One region of the Effusibacillus pohliae DSM 22757 genome, then DNA from elsewhere that is predicted to be linked to it. Evidence: riboswitches for the same ligand, from Rfam matches in the RefSeq annotation. Region 1 holds a riboswitch; each other region holds the start of a gene.
What was found. Region 1 has a riboswitch for glycine ahead of gcvT (glycine cleavage system aminomethyltransferase GcvT). Riboswitches for the same ligand answer to the same signal wherever they lie in the genome.

Region 1 (5,969 bases):
GCAGACGCCGCACCAAATCTTTGGTGGTCGCCAGCATGCCGAGATACGGACCGCCAAACGCTACCGGGTTCCCCAGCGATTGCCCTTCCGCGACGACGATGTCCGCGCCAAACGTCCCTGGCGCTTCCAGAATGCCCATCGCGATCGGATTGACTGCGGTGATCAACAGCGCTTTGTGCTGGTGAACCCGCTCCGAGATCGCTTTGAGGTCTTCGATCGAGCCGAAGAAGTTGGGATATTGCACCAGCACGCCGGCGATGTTGTCGCCCAATTTTGCCTCGAGATCCTGCAGACTGGTCAGCCCGTTTTCAATCGCAATCTCCTCGACTTCGATGTTCTGGCCGGATGCGTATGTTTTCACGACTTGCCGGTATTCCGGATGCACCGCCCGCGACACCAACAGCTTCGAACGACGGGTTGCGGCGCACGCCATGATGCCAGCTTCCGCCATCGCGCTCGGGCCGTCGTACATCGACGCGTTCGATACATCCATGCCGGTCAGTTCGCACACCATCGTCTGGTATTCAAAAATCGCCTGCAAAATCCCCTGCGAAATTTCCGGCTGATAAGGCGTATACGCCGTATAAAACTCGGAACGGCTGATGATCGCATCGACCACCGAAGGAATGTAATGCTGATAAGCGCCCGCCCCCAAGAAGCAAATGTACTCCTCGAGATTGGCGTTTTTGCCCGCCATCGCAGCCAGATTGCGGTTGAGTTCAATTTCCGACCAGGCCGCCGGCAGGTTGAGGTCCCGCTTCAGACGGACCGATTCCGGAATGTCTGCGAACAGTTCCTCCACATCGTTGAGCCCCAGCGAATCGAGCATCGCTTTGCGATCCGCTTCGGTATTGGGGATATAGCTGTGCTGTTTCAAAATCTCGCCTCCTGCACTGTTGTAGTGATCAGATCCTGGTGGGTCCGCCGCACGCTCCGCCCGGAAAACGGATGGCACGATTCGGACGCAGATGGCACACGCCCCGCGCGGAACGGACAGTCAAAACGGTGTCGCTGTGCCCGGGCGTGAGATTCCTTGCTACTTTTGCCGTTTGTAAAATGGAGTCTTCACAATTACCCCTTTGACCGGTTTGTTGCGGATGATGACGTCAAGCTCCTGGCCGATTTTTGCATAGTCGGCTTCGATCAACGCCAGCCCGATGTTCTTCTTGACGGTCGGGCCAAACGTGCCAGTTGTCACCTCACCGATTTTGCGGCCGTCCACCTGCACTTCGTAGTGGCTGCGGGGGATGCCCCGCCCGATCATCGCAAACCCGACCAGCTTGCGCCGCGGGCCTTCTTCCTTCTGCTTGGCCAATGCCTCGCGGCCGATGAAATCGCCCTTGTCCAGCTTGACAAACATGCCGAGCCCCGCCTCGATCGGTGAAATCGACGGGCTCAGTTCCTGCCCGTACAGCGGCAGTTTCGCTTCAAACCGCAGCGTGTCGCGGGCTCCCAGTCCGGCGGCCACCACGCCTTCTTCCCTGCCGGCTTCCAGAATCGCCTGCCAGAGTTTGGGTGCCTGCCCGTCATCCATATAAATCTCGAACCCATCTTCCCCCGTATAGCCGGTTCGCGACACAAGGCACGGAACACCTGCCACATTGACATTTTGCGCAAACCGGTAGTGTTTGATGGTCGGCAGGTCGTAATCGGTCAGCTTCTGCAGCACTGGTTCCGCCAGCGGGCCTTGCAGCGCCAACTGGGCGATGTTGGGCGACAGGTTGGTGATTTCCACGTCACCGGCAGCGTGTTGTTTTACCCACTCGTAGTCCTTGTCGATGTTGGCCGCGTTCACCACCAGCCAGTAGCGGTCGTTGTCCAGCCGGTAGACAAGCAGGTCGTCGACGCATCCCCCGTCCGGGTAACACATCGGCGAATACATCGCCTGGCCGACCTCCAGCCTGGAAGCGTCATTGGTGATCCAGCGCTGGATGTTGGCCAACGCGTCCGGTCCTTTCACTTCGATTTCGCCCATGTGCGACACATCGAACAAGCCGGCACGCGTGCGAACCGCCTCATGCTCCTCCAGAATGCTGGAGAATTGCACGGGCAGTTCCCATCCGCCGAAATCGATCGTTTTCCCGCCGTATTCCGCATACAAGGGAAACAGCGGCGTTCGTTTCAGGTCTGCCATCCATACCCCTCCTCAACATGTTCCGCAAGCGCATTCCGATTCCCGCTTAGTATAAAGTTCCCGATTTGAGAGAAATAAAAAGAGACACGAGCGGGAAAAATCCCTTCGTGTCTCTGTCCTCGCTACCTGAGAGTTCCCTTCCCGCCGCGGGAAGTTGCCCCTTTGGTGGCCGTTTGCACAGCTCTCTCCAGAGTCGCGTCCTGTTTACGGTACTTCTGCCTGAGAGATTCGTGGACATCCGGGCCATCTCCACTTGCTCCTTCGGCGACGATCGATCGTTCTCTCCCGTAACAGTCATCCGCCGCGTATAAAATTCCAATTTTGACACAATCTATTTCAGCACCTTGATTATACCACAAGAGGTGAGCCCATGAAACCAGATTCTTTGCAAAACGATCAAATGTCTGGTGCACCCGAATGCTCGATTGACGAGACGCTGTTCGGGCAGTTTTTGGAGCGGGTGCAAAATGGGCAGTGGGATGACTGGACCCTGTTTCAGCTCATATGGGAAGCGGAGGAGACAAAGGTCGTTCCGACGTTCGACCAGCTGCTTTGCTTGCAGCATCTGCCCTCCATCATCCCGTATCCGCATCAGATTGAGACAGCCAGACGGGTGTTGAACGAACTGCACGGCCGGGCGATTCTTGCCGACGAAGTCGGGCTCGGGAAGACGATCGAAGCCGGCCTGATCCTGAAAGAATATATCATGCGCGGACTTGTCAAAAAAACGCTGGTCCTCGTCCCCGCGTCGCTTGTTTTGCAGTGGACGCGGGAATTGAATGAAAAATTTGCGATCAAAGCGTTCGCCCAGCGCAACGAATGGTCATGGACGACCTATGACATCGTCGTCGCTTCGATCGACACCACCAAACGCGAGCCGCACCGGACGATCGTCCTTGAGCAGGATTGGGATCTGGTGATCGTCGACGAGGCGCACAAACTGAAAAACCGCAAGACGAAAAACTGGGAACTGATCAACCGGCTCCGGAAAAAATACATGCTGCTGCTGACCGCCACCCCGATTCAAAATGATATGCAGGAACTGTACAACCTGATCACACTTTTGAAACCCGGCCAATTGGGCAGCGCCCAGCAGTTTTCCGCCGCGTTTATGGAAGAAAAGCGGAAGCCGAAAAATCCGGCCGAACTGAAAAGCGCATTGTCCCAAGTGATGATTCGCAACAAGCGGAGTGAAGGCGGCGTCTTTTTTACCGAACGCAAGGTGACGTCGATCCCGCTGGATCTGTCACCGCAGGAGCGGGAATTGTACGAAGCGGTGTCGTCGTTCGTCAAGGAAGAATATTTGAAACGCCGCTCCGAAAAAGGAAACGTGCTGCCGCTGATCACCTTGCAGCGGGAGATCTGCTCGACACCTTACGCTGCCTTGCCGACGCTGGAACGAATGCACCAGGATCCGAAAATGCCCGCCGCATTGAAAGCGAGGATCGGCCAGCTGCGTGAGATGTGCGGTGCGATTCCGCTTGACGAATACACGAAAGGCCAAAAGGTGATCGAGATCATCGAGGCATGCAACGACAAAGTGATCGTCTTCACCGAATACCGGGCGAGCCAGGACTATCTGATGTACATGCTGCAGCAGGCCGGTATCCGCGCGATCCCCTTCCGCGGCGGATTCAAGCGCAGCAAAAAAGACTGGATGCAGGACCTGTTCGAAAAACGGGCGCAGGTATTGGTCGCAACAGAAGCGGGCGGCGAGGGGATCAACCTGCAGTTTTGCAACCAGGTGATCAATTTCGACCTCCCATGGAACCCGATGCGGATCGAACAGCGGATCGGCCGCGTGCACCGTCTGGGGCAGGAACGGGACGTGTTTATCTACAACCTGGCCACCCGCGGCACGATCGAAGAGCATATCGTCGATTTGCTGCAGGAAAAGATCCGCATGTTCGAGATGGTGATCGGCGAACTGGACATGATCATCGGCAGGATGAAACTGAGCAAGAATTTTGAGAACGATATCATGGATTGGTTTGCCGAATCGAACTCGACAGAGGAGTTTGCCGCCCGTTTCAACGAGCTGGGGGACCGGATGGAACAAGTCAAACAGGAAATCCTGAAAGAGACCTTCACAGACTACGCGAAAACGTGACAAGCCGATTGGTGCAATGCTGCGTGAGGGGGAAAGGGGAATGGATAAGACGCAGATCCAGCACTATTGCAGACGCTATTTTCAGGCCACAGGTTGTCCGATTTTGCGGGACGAACCGGGTTTTCTGCAAGTGGAACTGCCGCGCGAGATCGACAAGGAACTGATGGATCGCCCGTATTATTGGATGTGGGTGGAAGCGATCGGGCAAGATGTACCTCCGACCGTGCTGAACCTTGTGTTCGATTCGGAGACGGAGATCGCCGGCGTCGAGCGAACCGAGCTGGTCGCACTGGGCAGCTACCGGCTGGAAAAAATTTTTCAATCGGCCGCCCGCCGCGGCCAATTCGTCTGCCAGTACCAAACGGCAACCCCCTCCAATCGGCGCGTCCCGTTTTTATTGACAAATGTCAAGATCTCCTATCTGGCCGACCGGCGCCGGGATGAACTCCGCTCCTTCGGCGTCAACCTGCGAAATAACCAAGTGATCCCCGATCTGTACGAAGCGGTCCGCGACCTGCCGATGTCGTGCCAACTGCCGGAACATTACCGGGAACAGCTCAAGCAAACCGGTTTGCTCGTTGCATCCCTGCAAACCGGCTGGCAGCGGATCAAAAACACGATCCTTGAGGAAATCCGGAACAGCGACCACACCTGGGCGGAACTGGCAAAAGAGCAATTGGCGCAGGAGATCAATCAGCTGGAAACCTACTATGAATCGCTCATTCTGGAAAACGAGGAGAAAATGGACCTGTATTCGGCCGAGCGGGAATTAAGGGTCGCCGAACTGAAATGGCGATGCCAGCCGCGGATCCAGGTGCAGCCGCTGCACTTTGCGCTGCTTTACCTGGACCCTACCCAGTTCACCGCCGCTCCCGTCCGTACATAAACCGGGTACCTGGCGGCGGAGAACACATCCTCGATTTGCAAAAATTCGGTGTATTGCCGTCCACCGGTTGCAATCCGCTGTCGGTTGATACAGATGCATGCCTGGACCCGCATACAGATACGTTCCTGCCTGGTCGGCCGCCAGCATCGGTACAGGGGTCCTCCAACAATCGCTTGTCCGTCGCCTGCAGTTTGCCCGCTTGCCGGATGAATCCGCGGTATTTTGCCAGATCAAAGGATGCACAGCGGGCAAGGAATTATTTGGGAATTGAATGAAAAATTTCCACCCCGCGCTCGGCCGGTTGCAGATATAAAATGTTCGAATCGATCCCTTCCGAACGAAATCCCGACTGCAAAGCAGCCCCTACATCGGCCCCTTCGCCTCGGCAGAAAGCGATCAGGGCGGGGCCGGAACCGGAAAGCACAGCCGCCAGCGCACCGGCCTTCTTGGCACGGGCGATCGCTTCCTTCATGCCGGGAATGAGCGGCATCCGGTACGGTTCATGCAGCCGGTCTTCCATCAGTTCACAAAACAGCTCCAAATCGCCGTCCACCAGCGCGGCGACCATTAGACTCGCCCGATTAACGTTGCTCACTGCATCTGCATGAGGAACCGCAGGCGGCAGCGCCTTGCGGCTGGTACGGGTGGCAAGCTGAAACTCGGGCACCGCAACCACGCACTGCATGCCGGCCAGCGGCGAAAATCGCTTCACGTACACTTTTCCGCCAACCATCCCAGCCGCGACGATGCCTCCAAAAATCGCCGGCGCCACATTGTCGGGATGCCCTTCCAACTCGACCGCCAGTTGCAGCAATTTTCCCTTGGAAAGCGGCTGTCCA
Region 2 (5,969 bases), on a different contig from region 1:
TCCTTCGATCAGCGAATTTTTCTGAATGCGGCGGATTGCATTCGTGCGGGCGGCGATCGCCTGCGCTTTCAGCGCCTCCAGCGGAAAATCGGCCGGCATCTCGGCGGCCACCACGCCTTTCACATATTCCTCGAGCGGCATCTCGACAACCTGGTTTTTTTCCTTCAGGAGCACTTTGATCTTCATGTCATCGGTGGCAACTGCCAGATGGGGAGCGGGCTGTTCCCTTTTCGGCAACATGCTGACCAATCCTGCCGGAATTGCCAGCATGAGTGCGAGCGTTGCGGCGAGCATGATGACGACCGGTTTGTTTGCGGCAGTTGTTTGATTCAACAGCCATTCCCCCCTGAGCAAAGTCTATCAAATGTATATGTGCAACTTGTACCCGTATGCCCCTTGCATGATAGACTTGCTTCGCCGCCGGTTGCGACAGTGGGGTATTCTTTGCTTTATTCGCTGGGAGAATCAAAAATCCGCTTTTTCATCGCCTGTCCCGTCGGGGTCATGGCCAGCCCACCGAGAGCGGTTTCCCGCAGCGAAACCGGCATTCGCTTGCCGATTTCGTACATGGCGGCGATCACCTCATCGCAGGGAATCCGGCTTTCCACACCGGCCAGCGCCATGTCGGCCGCCGCGAAGGCGATCGCCGTGCCGATCACATTCCGTTTGATGCACGGCACCTCCACCAAACCTGCCACCGGATCGCAGACAAGACCCAACAGGGATTTCAGCGCGATGGCTGTTGCATTGACCGCCTGCTCGGGCGTTCCGCCCTTCAATTCCACAATGGCACCGGCCGCCATCGCGGTGGCCGACCCCACTTCCGCTTGACAGCCGCCGGCCGCTCCTGAAATAAAAGCGCGGTTGGCGATCACATAACCGAGAGCGCTTGCGGTGAACAATCCCATCACCAACTGGTCGTACGAGAGCCCGCAATTCTCTTGCAGTGAAAACAGGCAGCCGGGCAAAACTCCGGCGGCGCCCGCCGTCGGAGTCGCCACGATCACTCCCATCCGGGCGTTCGTCTCCGATGTGGCAAACGAGAACCGCATCGCATCGACGATGATGTTGCCGGAGAGAAAATCCCCTTTTTCCTTGTAAACGCCCATCCGATACGCGTCCCCGCCGGAAATGCCGCTTGGCGAGGAGGACCGGTCGGACACGCCTGTTTCAATCGCCTGTTTCATCTTGAGCAGACGTTCCTTCATCATGCTGATGATCGTATCCCGGGTGCGGCCCGACTTGCTGATTTCAACATCGAGCATGACTTCTGCGATGCTCTTGTTTTCCCGTTCGCAGTGAAGCAGCAGTTCCTGCATCGATTGGAAATCGATCGGCATTTTCATCTACCTCACCTGAAAATTGATGACACGGGTCCGATTTTCCTTGTGCAGCACCATGGAACACGCGGTATTCAATGGAATATCAACCTGAAACTGATCGATCAAGAAAATTTTTGATAATCCGCCGCCCAACGAAACGCCGCCGACCATCACGGCGTCACCATTCTTTTCCGCATGGATGAGCAGCGTATTCGGATGGTCATAATAGGGGCACTCCTCCTCCAGCTTGAAAACGGTCGCCATCCCGCATTCAGAGGCAAGTTTGAGCGCGTGTTTGATTCGCAGATCATCCGTGCCCATTCCCAACAGTCCGCCGACGATTGCTTTATCCGTGCCATGTCCCCTGTATGTTTGAGAAAAAGAGCCATAAAATGTGATTTCCGCCCGCTCCGGGATCCCGTGCAGGAGCTGGTGCACAAAATTCCCGATCGTCACCACGCCGGCCGTGTGCGAACTGGACGGACCGACCATGACCGGCCCGATAATGTCAAAACAGCTGTTGTACTCCATCGCTCTCTCCTCCGGAACGACATGATTTTTAAAAAGAAAGGAAGGACAGAGAGGGGTAGACCGCTTTCCCCTTCTCCGTCCTTCCGTTCGATCAAAAAAGGACAAAGCAAGGGCAGACTGTCTACCCTCGCTCTGTCCTTTTACCGGAAAGTTTAACTCCCGTTCGCGGGAGTTTTCCCCTTTGGTGGCTGATGCTCTCTCCAGAGTGCGTCCGATTGCAGTCCTTTTACCTGAGAGATTGGTCCCAAGGATTTTTGGGACTTGCCCCTTCGGTGCCGAACGGCCGGTTCGGTCTCTCCCGCAATCGTCATCCGCCGCTATGCAGTTTCGTAACGTGTTACTTCTATTATATAGCAACCGGTGAAAAAAAGCCATTACTCGACGCGCACAATGTCCGCTCCGATCGTACGGAGCTTGTCTTCCAGTTTCAAGTAACCGCGGTCTATGTGGTGGAGTCCGTTGACTTCCGTTTCCCCCTGCGCTCCCAGTCCGGCGATCACAAGCGCGGCCCCCGCCCGCAGGTCGCTTGCCGTAACGCTCGCTCCGGTCAGGTAGGGGACCCCGGTGATCAGCGCGGTGCGTCCCTCAATCTTGATGTCGGCTCCCATTCGCTGCAGTTCCGCCACATGCATGAACCGATTTTCAAATACGCTTTCCGTCACCAGGCTGTTGCCGGGCAAAACGGTCAGCAGCGCCATCATCTGCGCCTGCATGTCAGTCGGGAATCCGGGATACGGCAGCGTCTTGACATCCAACGGACGGTTGCCGGGACCGCCGATCGCCCGTATCCCGTTCACATCTTCCTCGATCTGGATGCCCGCTTCTTTCAGTTTGGCGATCACCGGCTTCAAATGGTTGGAAATCGCTCCTTCCACATACACGTCGCCGCCGGTCATCGCCGACGCGATCAGGAACGTGCCCGCCTGAATCCGGTCGGGGATCACGGTGTGATTCGCGCCCCGCAGCGATTCGACGCCATCGATGCGGATCACATCCGTACCCGCCCCGCGCACACTGGCGCCCATCGCGTTCAAATAGTTCGCCAGATCGACGATCTCCGGTTCCTTCGCCGCGTTTTCGATAATCGTCCTGCCTTCCGCCAGAGCGGCTGCCATCATGATGTTCTGCGTGGCACCGACGCTTTGGATATCCAGATAAATTCGGGTTCCTTTTAACCGATTCCCTTTCACGCGAGCTTCCACGTGGCCGCGGCCGACTTCGACTTCCGCACCGAGCGCCTGAAATCCTTTGATATGTTGGTCAACCGGTCTTGCTCCGATCGCACAACCGCCCGGCAACGCGACACGGGCACGGCCCATGCGGGCTAACAAAGGTCCCATCACAAGAAAAGAAGCCCGCATTCTGCGAACCAGCGATTCTTTGGCGATCCATTCCTTCACGTTGCGCGAGTCGACATGCAAGACCGTTTCGCTTTCCCGACGAACTTCTGCCCCTAAAGCGATGATGACTTCACTGATGGTTTCAACATCCGTCAACCATGGAACGTCCTCGATCACACTGGTTCCTTCCGATGCAAGAATCGATGCCGCCAGAATCGGCAACACCGCATTTTTTGCACCGTCCACTTTTACGCTGCCAGACAGGCGGTTTCCGCCACGAATCAAAAACTTTGACAATGTTGGTACCTCCGCTCAGGGTGGGCTGTTGTCCCGGACTTAGCTGTTAATACTCAATCGTCACAATCGGCGAACCAACGAGGATGCGGGTCTTTTTTTGATAGGCGTCGTGATGAACCGCCACCTGCAGATTCATCCGCTTCCCGTTGGTGGATATGTACTCTTTGGCCAATGGAGAGTACCCTGATACGCTTGCCAGCCAGTCGGAACGAAATGCTTCCACTTCGCGCGCATCGACGGACGCAAACATCCGTTGAATGAGCGAGTTTCGTTCCATAACATCAATTTTATCATTGCGAAAACCTTTGATACAAGCGCTAATTTGTGGGGTGACGCCGGCTTGGGCGGCCGTATTTTTTACTTTTTCGATCGAATCGGTAATACCCCGCAAATCGCTTGCCTCCCGCTCGATTTTGATGACGAGCACGGTTTGCGGCTGCTGTTGCAGGTTCATGGAAGTGAGAATGAGCGACACGGCCGTACTCGTATCCCACTGTCCGTGCAATTGGTAGACGTGTTGCTGGCCGTCGCTGTTTTTGTATTCGCGCGCATCGGGAATGCCCAGGGACGCGTTGAGATTTTGGCCGATTTTTGCCAGTTCGTCCAACGGCATATACGTATGGTTGACGATCGACCAGTTATGCACAAAATAGCCCTCCACCTGCCCGCCGCTCGCTGCAAATACGCGGGTCAGCAGTTCGCCGATGTGCATCTGGCTGGCCGTTGTCGAGCGGGCTGGGTATGCGTAAGCCGCTCCGATGAGGAAGCAAATGATCGAGACGAACAAGACCGCTTTTTTCATAATCAATACATCCTCCCGCATGGTCAAATCTAGCACCCTATCAACCATGTTTGACCAATCCGGGAGGCGGTATACGCGAAGAAGCAGAAAAAGCGGGTGAGGTGGCCGGGGCCTCTAACGCAGATACTTCAACAGCAGCGATGCACTTAGATACTGCAGAAAAAATTGGCCTAGCTGAAACCCGAGCACAATGGCCACTATCAGCCGAAGCACCACCGCGGGCCCTCCCCGGTGGTCACGCAAAAATAAATCCCACTTAATGCTGCCTGACGCGTACCAGGCGACCGCAATCGCGATCAAATACACAATCAGCTGCATCAGTCCGTAGACACCTGTCGAAAACGGCAGCGACATCATCCGAAACACCTCCCTGCCGAAAAAGACCAACGGAGCAGGCCTTCGCCCCTCTCGTTGGTCTTGTCGCGGCCGATGCTCTTTTTACACCGGACCAAACCATTTCAAGTTTTCCAGAACGCGCAGAAATACGCCCGGCACAACGCCGAGTCCAACGGTCGCCACCAGTGCGACCCCGATCACCATCGACAGGCCGGCCGACGTCTGCAAACGCGGTTCGATGCCATCCGTCTCTTTTGTGAACATCAGGCGAATCACGCCAAAGTAATAGTAGAACGAAACGACGGATGCGGCAAACATGATGCCCGCCAGCCAGAACGACTGGCTGTGCACCGCCCCGAGGACGATCATAAACTTCCCGAAAAAGCCGGCTGTGACCGGCAGCCCCGCCATCGACAGCAAAAACAGGGACATCGCAACCGCCAAAAACGGGGACCGCCGGTACAATCCGCGGAACGATTCGACGCTTTCCGAACCGGCTTCGCGCGTCACGAGGACGATAATCGCAAACGCCCCCATCGTCATCAGCACATAGACCGCCAGGTAGAAAACCAGTTCCGTCATCGACTGCAGCAGATTCACCTGGCTCTGCGCCCTGCCCAATACGGCGACCGGTACCAGCAGGTAGCCCGCCTGGGCGATGCTCGAGTACGCCATCAGACGTTTGATGTTCTTTTGCGTGATGGCGGCAACGTTCCCGATGACCATCGTCAAAATCGCCAGTCCGGCAAACACGGTGTACACTTTCGCCATATAGTCTTTCGGCATCATCGAGAAGTACAGGAACAAAAACACCCGGAACAGCATCGCAAAACCGGCTGCCTTGGAAATCGCCGAAAGAAACGCGGTAATCGGCGTCGGGGCCCCTTCGTACGTGTCAGGCGTCCACATGTGGAACGGCACCATCGAGATTTTAATGCCGAATCCCGCGATCATCATCACGAATGACAGCAGCAGTAAAAATCCGAATTCGTCCCACAGGGGCCCGACAGACTGCATCGCCATCGCCAGGTTGGTGGTGCCTGTCAAGCCGTACACGAACGACATCCCGTACAGCGTGAGTGCCGTCCCGACCGCCCCGATCACCAAGTATTTCATCGCGCCTTCCGCCGATTTTGCATAATGGCGGCGCATTCCGGCCATGACATAGGAAGCGATCGACAACAGCTCAAGCCCCACAAACAGGGTGATCAGGTCGAGCGACGAAGCCATCACCATCGCCCCGACCGTGCCAAACAGCAAAAGATAGGTGTATTCTCCGCGCGGAAGCGGAACGTTCCGCAGATAATCGACCGACATCAGCAGTGTCAGCAGGGATCCAAC
Region 3 (5,969 bases), on a different contig from region 1:
GCAATCGTGGCGGACGGTAGGGAAGTGACGCTGGAGCACCTGCCGCCGGCGATCCGGCTGACCACTTTGTCCCAGTTGGCGGAAGACGCGTTGCCGCTGTCCGCTCTCTCGGAGGAGATGGAACGGGCCAAAATCGAGGACGCACTCAGGAAAACGGGCGGCAACAAAGCGGGAGCGGCCCGGCTGTTGGGCATCTCGCGCGGCGCTTTGTACTACAAGATCAAACAATACGGATTATAGAAACGGGGGTTGCGCATGCCAAACCGGCCTTTTTTTCCGCCTTATCTGGCGCTTGTCATCGGCATTTTATCGATTTCCTCGTCGGCCATCTTCGTTAAATTGTCCGCTTCGTCGCCCGGACTGACGGCCGCGTACCGGCTGTTTTTTACGGTGATGCTGATGATCCCGTTCATGGTGGCCAGGCGGAATGCGTTCCGGCAATCGCTCACCGGCCTGACGGGGCGAGACTACCTGCTTTGTGCGGTGTCCGGCGTGATGCTCTCGTTTCACTTCATCTACTGGTTCATGTCGTTCCAGTACACGTCTGTCGCCAGTTCGGTGGTGCTGGTGTCGCTGCAGCCGCTGTTTACGTTCGCCGGATCGATCTGGGTTTTTAAAGAACAGCTTTCGAGGAATGCCTGGCTGGGCGGGCTGTTGGCGATCATCGGCTCGGTCATTATCGGCTGGGGGGATTTCACGTCCGGGCCGAACGTCCTGTTCGGCGATTTCTTGGCGCTTCTTTCGGCGTTTCTGGTATCGGTGTACTGGCTGATCGGACAACATGTCCGGGCCCGGGCCGATTCCGCCGCCTACACGTTTCTGGTGTACGGGATCAGCACAGTCACATTATTCGCTTATGTGCTGATTCACGATGAACAGCTGCTCTCGCCGCCGCCGCTCGACTGGCTGTGGTTTTTGTGCCTGGCCGTGTTTCCGACGCTTCTGGGCCATTCGATCTTCAACTGGGTGATCCGCTGGATCCCCGCCTCGATTTTGTCCGTCGGGATTCTGGGGGAAGCGGTCGGTTCCTCTATCCTCGCCTATTTCGTGTTTGGCGAGACGGTGTCGCTGCAGCAGGTGGCAGGCGGCATCCTGCTGCTGGCCGGGATCGTGCTCTGCACTACGCACCATCAACCGACGCCTCAGCCGCCCGCGCTCGGGACTGCGGAAGGGCACAAGTAACCCCCTCTTCGCCTGAAAAAGAAAGAGGGGGTTGCAGAGTCACTTGTACAACACATCGTCCTTGAGCGATTCAATATGGCTCAACACCTGGTCAATGTCGCGCTGATCGACGCCAAAATGCGCCAGCGCGTCCTGCAAATGTTTGGCGACCGCCGCAAAATGCTCCGGATGCAGATTCATCCCCTCATGTTGGGGTCTCAACCGTAGCTTAGCAGGAATTTTTCCTGCATGCGGGCCTCTTGTAAGACTTGGTTACATTGACTGTTGTGGCGGTCCCTTCTCCGTTCTACAATCGGGTACAAGAACATATCGGAGAGGGGAAGACCGGCTATGGGGAAAAAAGTGATTGAAACGATTCTCGATCCTGCTCTGGTGGAGTCTGTCGTCCGCTCGCTCACGCGCATGCAAATCGAAAACTACAACATTACAAATGTGAAAGAATTCAGTTTGTTTGGTGTTTCCCCCTTCCCCAAACAGATTCGAATGCCGTTTCAAACCCACATCAAAGCAAAACTGCAACTCATTGTGGAAGAAGAGCAGGTGGAGAATGCGGTCAAAAGGATTCTTTCACTCACTTACACAGGCAATAAAGAGAAGGACAGGATTCTGGTGTCAGAACATTTCCCACCTAGCCGTTTGGGATGAAAAACGGTTCCCTCCTGTGGCTGCCCGTTTCTGAAAACGGCACTCCGCGATTGACGCGCACCGCGCCGTCCTGCTACTATAGGAAAAAATCGATCCAGCCGGATGAAAGTTGCGGGTGACACCGCAACCGGACGAACCTCTGGAGAGACCCTGCCAGGGCGCCGAAGGGGCAAGCGATCATCGCGAAACTCTCAGGCAAAAGGACAGAGGAAGCGCGGGACGCCAACCGCTTTTGGGCGGTTGTGATTGCAGTGCGGCTTCCCTGACCATTCTCCCGAATGGTCTTTTTTTTGATCGAGAAAAAAGGAGAGAAACCGATGGAACAACGGGCATTGATCACGGTGGTGGGGATCGACCGGATCGGCATCATTGCGGCCGTCACCACCGCCTTGGCGGACAACCGGGTGAACATTGTGGATATCAGGCAGACGATCGTCGGTGAATTTTTTACGATGATCATGGTGGTCGATTTGCAGCAAGCCGTCCGCTCGCTGCAGGAATTGCAAAGCTGCCTCGATGAGGTGGGGCTGCGGCTTGGCGTGAAAATCACGGTGCAGAGCGAAGAACTCTTTCGCTCGATGCACCGGATCTGAGGAGGTGGCGGCATGAGCTATACGGAAAGCGAAGTGTTGGAAACGATCCGCATGGTGGAAACGGAACACCTCGACATCCGGACCGTGACTCTGGGAGTCCATCTCGACGACTGCCGGGCGGACACCCTGTCCGCCACCAAAACCCGTGTGCGGGACAAACTGCTGCGCCACGCATCGCGGCTTGTCCCGGTGGTACACGGGATTGAACGGGAGATCGGCATCCCGATCGTCAACAAACGGATTGCGGTCACACCGATTGCTCATGCGCTGCCCGGTTTTGACAAGGACGGGTATGTGGAAATTGCCGTCGAGTTGGACGAGGTGGCGGAAGAACTGGGAATCGATTTTCTCGGGGGCTATTCGGCTCTGGTCCACAAGGGCATGACACCCTCGGCGCAGGCGTTGATCGATTCCCTGCCGGATGCTTTATCGCAGACAAACCGGGTGTGCGCCTCGGTGGCGGTGGCATCGACCAAAGCCGGCATTAACATGGACGCAGTGTACCGGATGGGGTGCACGATCAAGCATGTCGCCGAACGGACGGCAGACCGGAGCGGGATCGGAGCGGCCAAACTGGTCGTGTTCTGCAACCCGGTGGACGACAATCCGTTCATGGCCGGGGCCTTCCACGGCTTTGGCGAACCGGATGCGGTGATCAACGTCGGCGTGAGCGGGCCGGGGGTCGTGCTGTCGGCGTTAGAGCGGCTGGAAAAAAGAGCCGATTTTGGTATGATCGCAGAGACGATCAAACGGACGGCATTCAAGATCACGCGGGTCGGCGAACTGGTGGGGCGCAAAACGGCCGCGGCGCTTGGCGTGCCGTTTGGCATCGTCGATCTGTCGCTCGCGCCGACCAACGCGATGGGGGACAGCGTAGCGCAGATTCTGGAGGCGATGGGCCTGGAACGGTGCGGTGCGCACGGCACCACCGCCGCCTTGGCTCTGCTCAACGATGCGGTAAAAAAAGGCGGCGCGATGGCCACTTCGTATCCCGGCGGGCTGTCGGGCGCTTTTATCCCGGTCTCGGAGGACAACGGGATGATCGCTGCCGTCGAAGCGGGCGCACTCAGCCTGGCCAAATTGGAAGCGATGACCTGCGTCTGCTCGGTCGGGCTCGATATGATCGCGGTGCCCGGCGAGACAACCGCCGAAACGCTGGCCGGGCTGATCGCCGATGAGATGGCGATTGGCATGATGAACAAAAAAACGACGGCCGTCCGTGTCATCCCCGTTCCGGGGGCCGTGGCAGGGCAAATGGCGGAATTCGGCGGATTGCTGGGCCGCGCGCCGGTAATGGAGATCAATCGGTTCTCATCGGCGGAATTTGCCCGGCGCGGCGGCCGCATTCCGGCCCCCATCCAATCGCTGATGAACTAGCGGGGCGGACCAATGTCACAAAAGCGGCATGCGAAGAAGCATGCCGCTCACATTTCGGCCGTTTACCAGGTTTTGATACCGGGTGCTCCCGGCGGCGGATTTTGGATCATCTCGAAAATCGGGTAACCATAGGCGACGAGAATCAGGACCACCGCCACCGGCACCCAAACCCGCCAGCGTTCGAGAATCGCCGGCGTCGCCTCCGCTTCCTCCGCCACTTCGCCGATCGGGTATTCCTCCTCCCCCTTCGGCGCCTTGAAGGTCAGATAGAAGACGATGGCAATTTGCAGCATGGCGGCCACCAGCAGGATACCGCCCCCGATCGCGGTCAATTTGTGCCACGGCAGCCAACTGAGAGCGGTCGGATCGTTCATGTAGGTCGTTCCCGCCGTCCGCCGCGGTCCTCCCAACAACCCGAGCGTGTGCATCGAGCCCGACATAAACAGCATGCCGATCGACCACAAAAAGCCCTGCAATTTCCCCAGATCGTTCAGCACCGGCGTCAATTTGCGGCCGGTCAGATGCGGAATCAGCCAGTAACTGACGGAAAAAAACGTGAGCGCCACCGTCGTGCCGACCGTCAAATGAAAATGGCCGGTCACCCAAATGGTGTTATGCACCACCGCATTCAGCTGGTTGCTGGCGTTGATGATGCCTCCGATCCCCGCTGGAACGAACCAGACCATCGCCAGAAACATCGAAAAGAAGCGGGCGTCGCGAAACGGCAGATGGCGGAACCAGCCGAACAGCCCCTTCGCCCCTTTGGCCCGTCCGGCCGTCTCAAATGTGGCAAACATCGTGAACGCCGTGATCATGGAAGGAATCGCGATCGACAGGGTCAACGCCACATGCAGAAATTTCCATTTTTCATCGATTCCCGGTTCCATCAGCTGATGGTGAAACCCGATCGGCGACGACAGCACCACAAAAATCACAAACACCATGCGCGTGATCGCGTCACTGAACACCTTGCCGCCGATGATCTTCGGCATCACCACATACCAGGTGATGTAGGCGGGCAGCAGCCAAAAATAGACCAGTGGATGCCCAAACAGCCAGAACAGCGTGCGGCTGAGCACCACATTCACCGTATCGACCCATCCGAACGCCCAAGGGATCAGTTGCAGCACGACCTCGGCCGCAACGCCGACCGAACAGATCTGCCAGAGGATCATCGTCGCCACTGCCGCGAACATAAACAGCGGAGAATGTTGGCCCGGATGAGCCCGGCGCCAAGCCCGGTAGCAAGCGAACATCCCCCAACCTGCCACCCAACTGCCAACCACCAGCAGAGCGGCGCCTACATAGAACCAGGGAGAGGCTTTCATCGGCGCATAAAACGTGTACAGCACGCTGGCCTGGTTGGTCAGGATGGTGACAACCCCCATCAACGTCCCGGCCAGCATCATCCAAAACCCGGTCCATCCCAGCCGGCGGGCGGCGGGGGTCAGCGATCCGCCATTCGTCCTGGCAATCCCCGAAAACAGAAAACCGACAATGAAAAATGTGGTAAAGACAAGTGCCATCAGCACGCCGTGGGCGGTCAAAATCTGGTAATAGGTGAGCCACGAAGGCATCGTGATCACACCGCCGCGGTCCATTCCCTGCAGCGCTCCAAAAATGGCAGCCAGCCCAAACGCGGCAAAGGCGACCAAAACGTAGGCGAGGCTCAGTCTCGACGATCGCTCGTCCACTCTAGTCATCGGTGTCACGGCTGCACACTCCTTTCCTCTATTTGACAATCACTTTGCCCATCATCATATGGTGGCCGGCTCCGCAATACTCGTTGCACAAAATCAGATACTCGCCCGGCTTGTTGAACGTCTGCGTCACTTTATTCACATGGCCCGGTTCCACCATCATGTTCACGTTGGTGCCCGGAATTTCAAAACCGTGCACCACATCCTTGCTCGTGCTGATAAAAGTTACCTTGGAACCGGCAGGCACTTCGATTTGCGGCGGGTTAAATCCGAACACGAAAGCGGTCATCACAGCCTCATACTCGTTGTCCCCCACCTTGTGCACCCCCGGTTTGTCAAACGGCGGTGTCGCGTCCACCTGTTTTGGATCGATGGTTTGCATGTGGCTGGGCGGGTGCATGCCCATCGCAAACGCATTGACAAACAGGGCCACAATAAACGAAACCACAATTACGCCGCCGACCAGCAGCCA

Region 2: another riboswitch for glycine. It lies ahead of C230_RS0115400 (serine dehydratase beta chain); the one in region 1 lies ahead of gcvT (glycine cleavage system aminomethyltransferase GcvT).
Region 3: another riboswitch for glycine. It lies ahead of C230_RS0108385 (ACT domain-containing protein); the one in region 1 lies ahead of gcvT (glycine cleavage system aminomethyltransferase GcvT).

The regions. Positions count from the first base shown of each region.
Region 1 covers NZ_AQXL01000127.1:49,262-55,230, reverse strand. Annotated here, with positions in the region: gene gcvPA (aminomethyl-transferring glycine dehydrogenase subunit GcvPA) at 1-877, opposite strand, end outside; gene gcvT (glycine cleavage system aminomethyltransferase GcvT) at 1,037-2,134, opposite strand; glycine riboswitch at 2,331-2,432, opposite strand; gene C230_RS0112790 (DEAD/DEAH box helicase) at 2,505-4,244, shown strand; gene C230_RS0112785 (YqhG family protein) at 4,285-5,130, shown strand; gene thrB (homoserine kinase) at 5,387-5,969, opposite strand, start outside.
Region 2 covers NZ_AQXL01000132.1:19,240-25,208, forward strand. Annotated here, with positions in the region: gene spoIID (stage II sporulation protein D) at 1-333, opposite strand, end outside; gene sdaAA (L-serine ammonia-lyase, iron-sulfur-dependent, subunit alpha) at 450-1,346, opposite strand; gene C230_RS0115400 (serine dehydratase beta chain) at 1,347-1,853, opposite strand; glycine riboswitch at 2,062-2,164, opposite strand; gene murA (UDP-N-acetylglucosamine 1-carboxyvinyltransferase) at 2,228-3,490, opposite strand; gene C230_RS21510 (YwmB family TATA-box binding protein) at 3,537-4,292, opposite strand; gene C230_RS0115415 (DUF1146 family protein) at 4,407-4,649, opposite strand; gene C230_RS0115420 (NADH-quinone oxidoreductase subunit N) at 4,731-5,969, opposite strand, start outside.
Region 3 covers NZ_AQXL01000117.1:28,587-34,555, forward strand. Annotated here, with positions in the region: gene C230_RS0108365 (sigma-54 interaction domain-containing protein) at 1-240, shown strand, start outside; gene C230_RS0108370 (DMT family transporter) at 256-1,182, shown strand; partial or broken gene C230_RS19840 (globin domain-containing protein) at 1,222-1,413, opposite strand; gene C230_RS0108380 (P-II family nitrogen regulator) at 1,513-1,827, shown strand; glycine riboswitch at 1,957-2,044, shown strand; gene C230_RS0108385 (ACT domain-containing protein) at 2,145-2,420, shown strand; gene C230_RS0108390 (PFL family protein) at 2,433-3,797, shown strand; gene C230_RS0108395 (b(o/a)3-type cytochrome-c oxidase subunit 1) at 3,860-5,500, opposite strand; gene C230_RS0108400 (cytochrome c oxidase subunit II) at 5,529-5,969, opposite strand, start outside.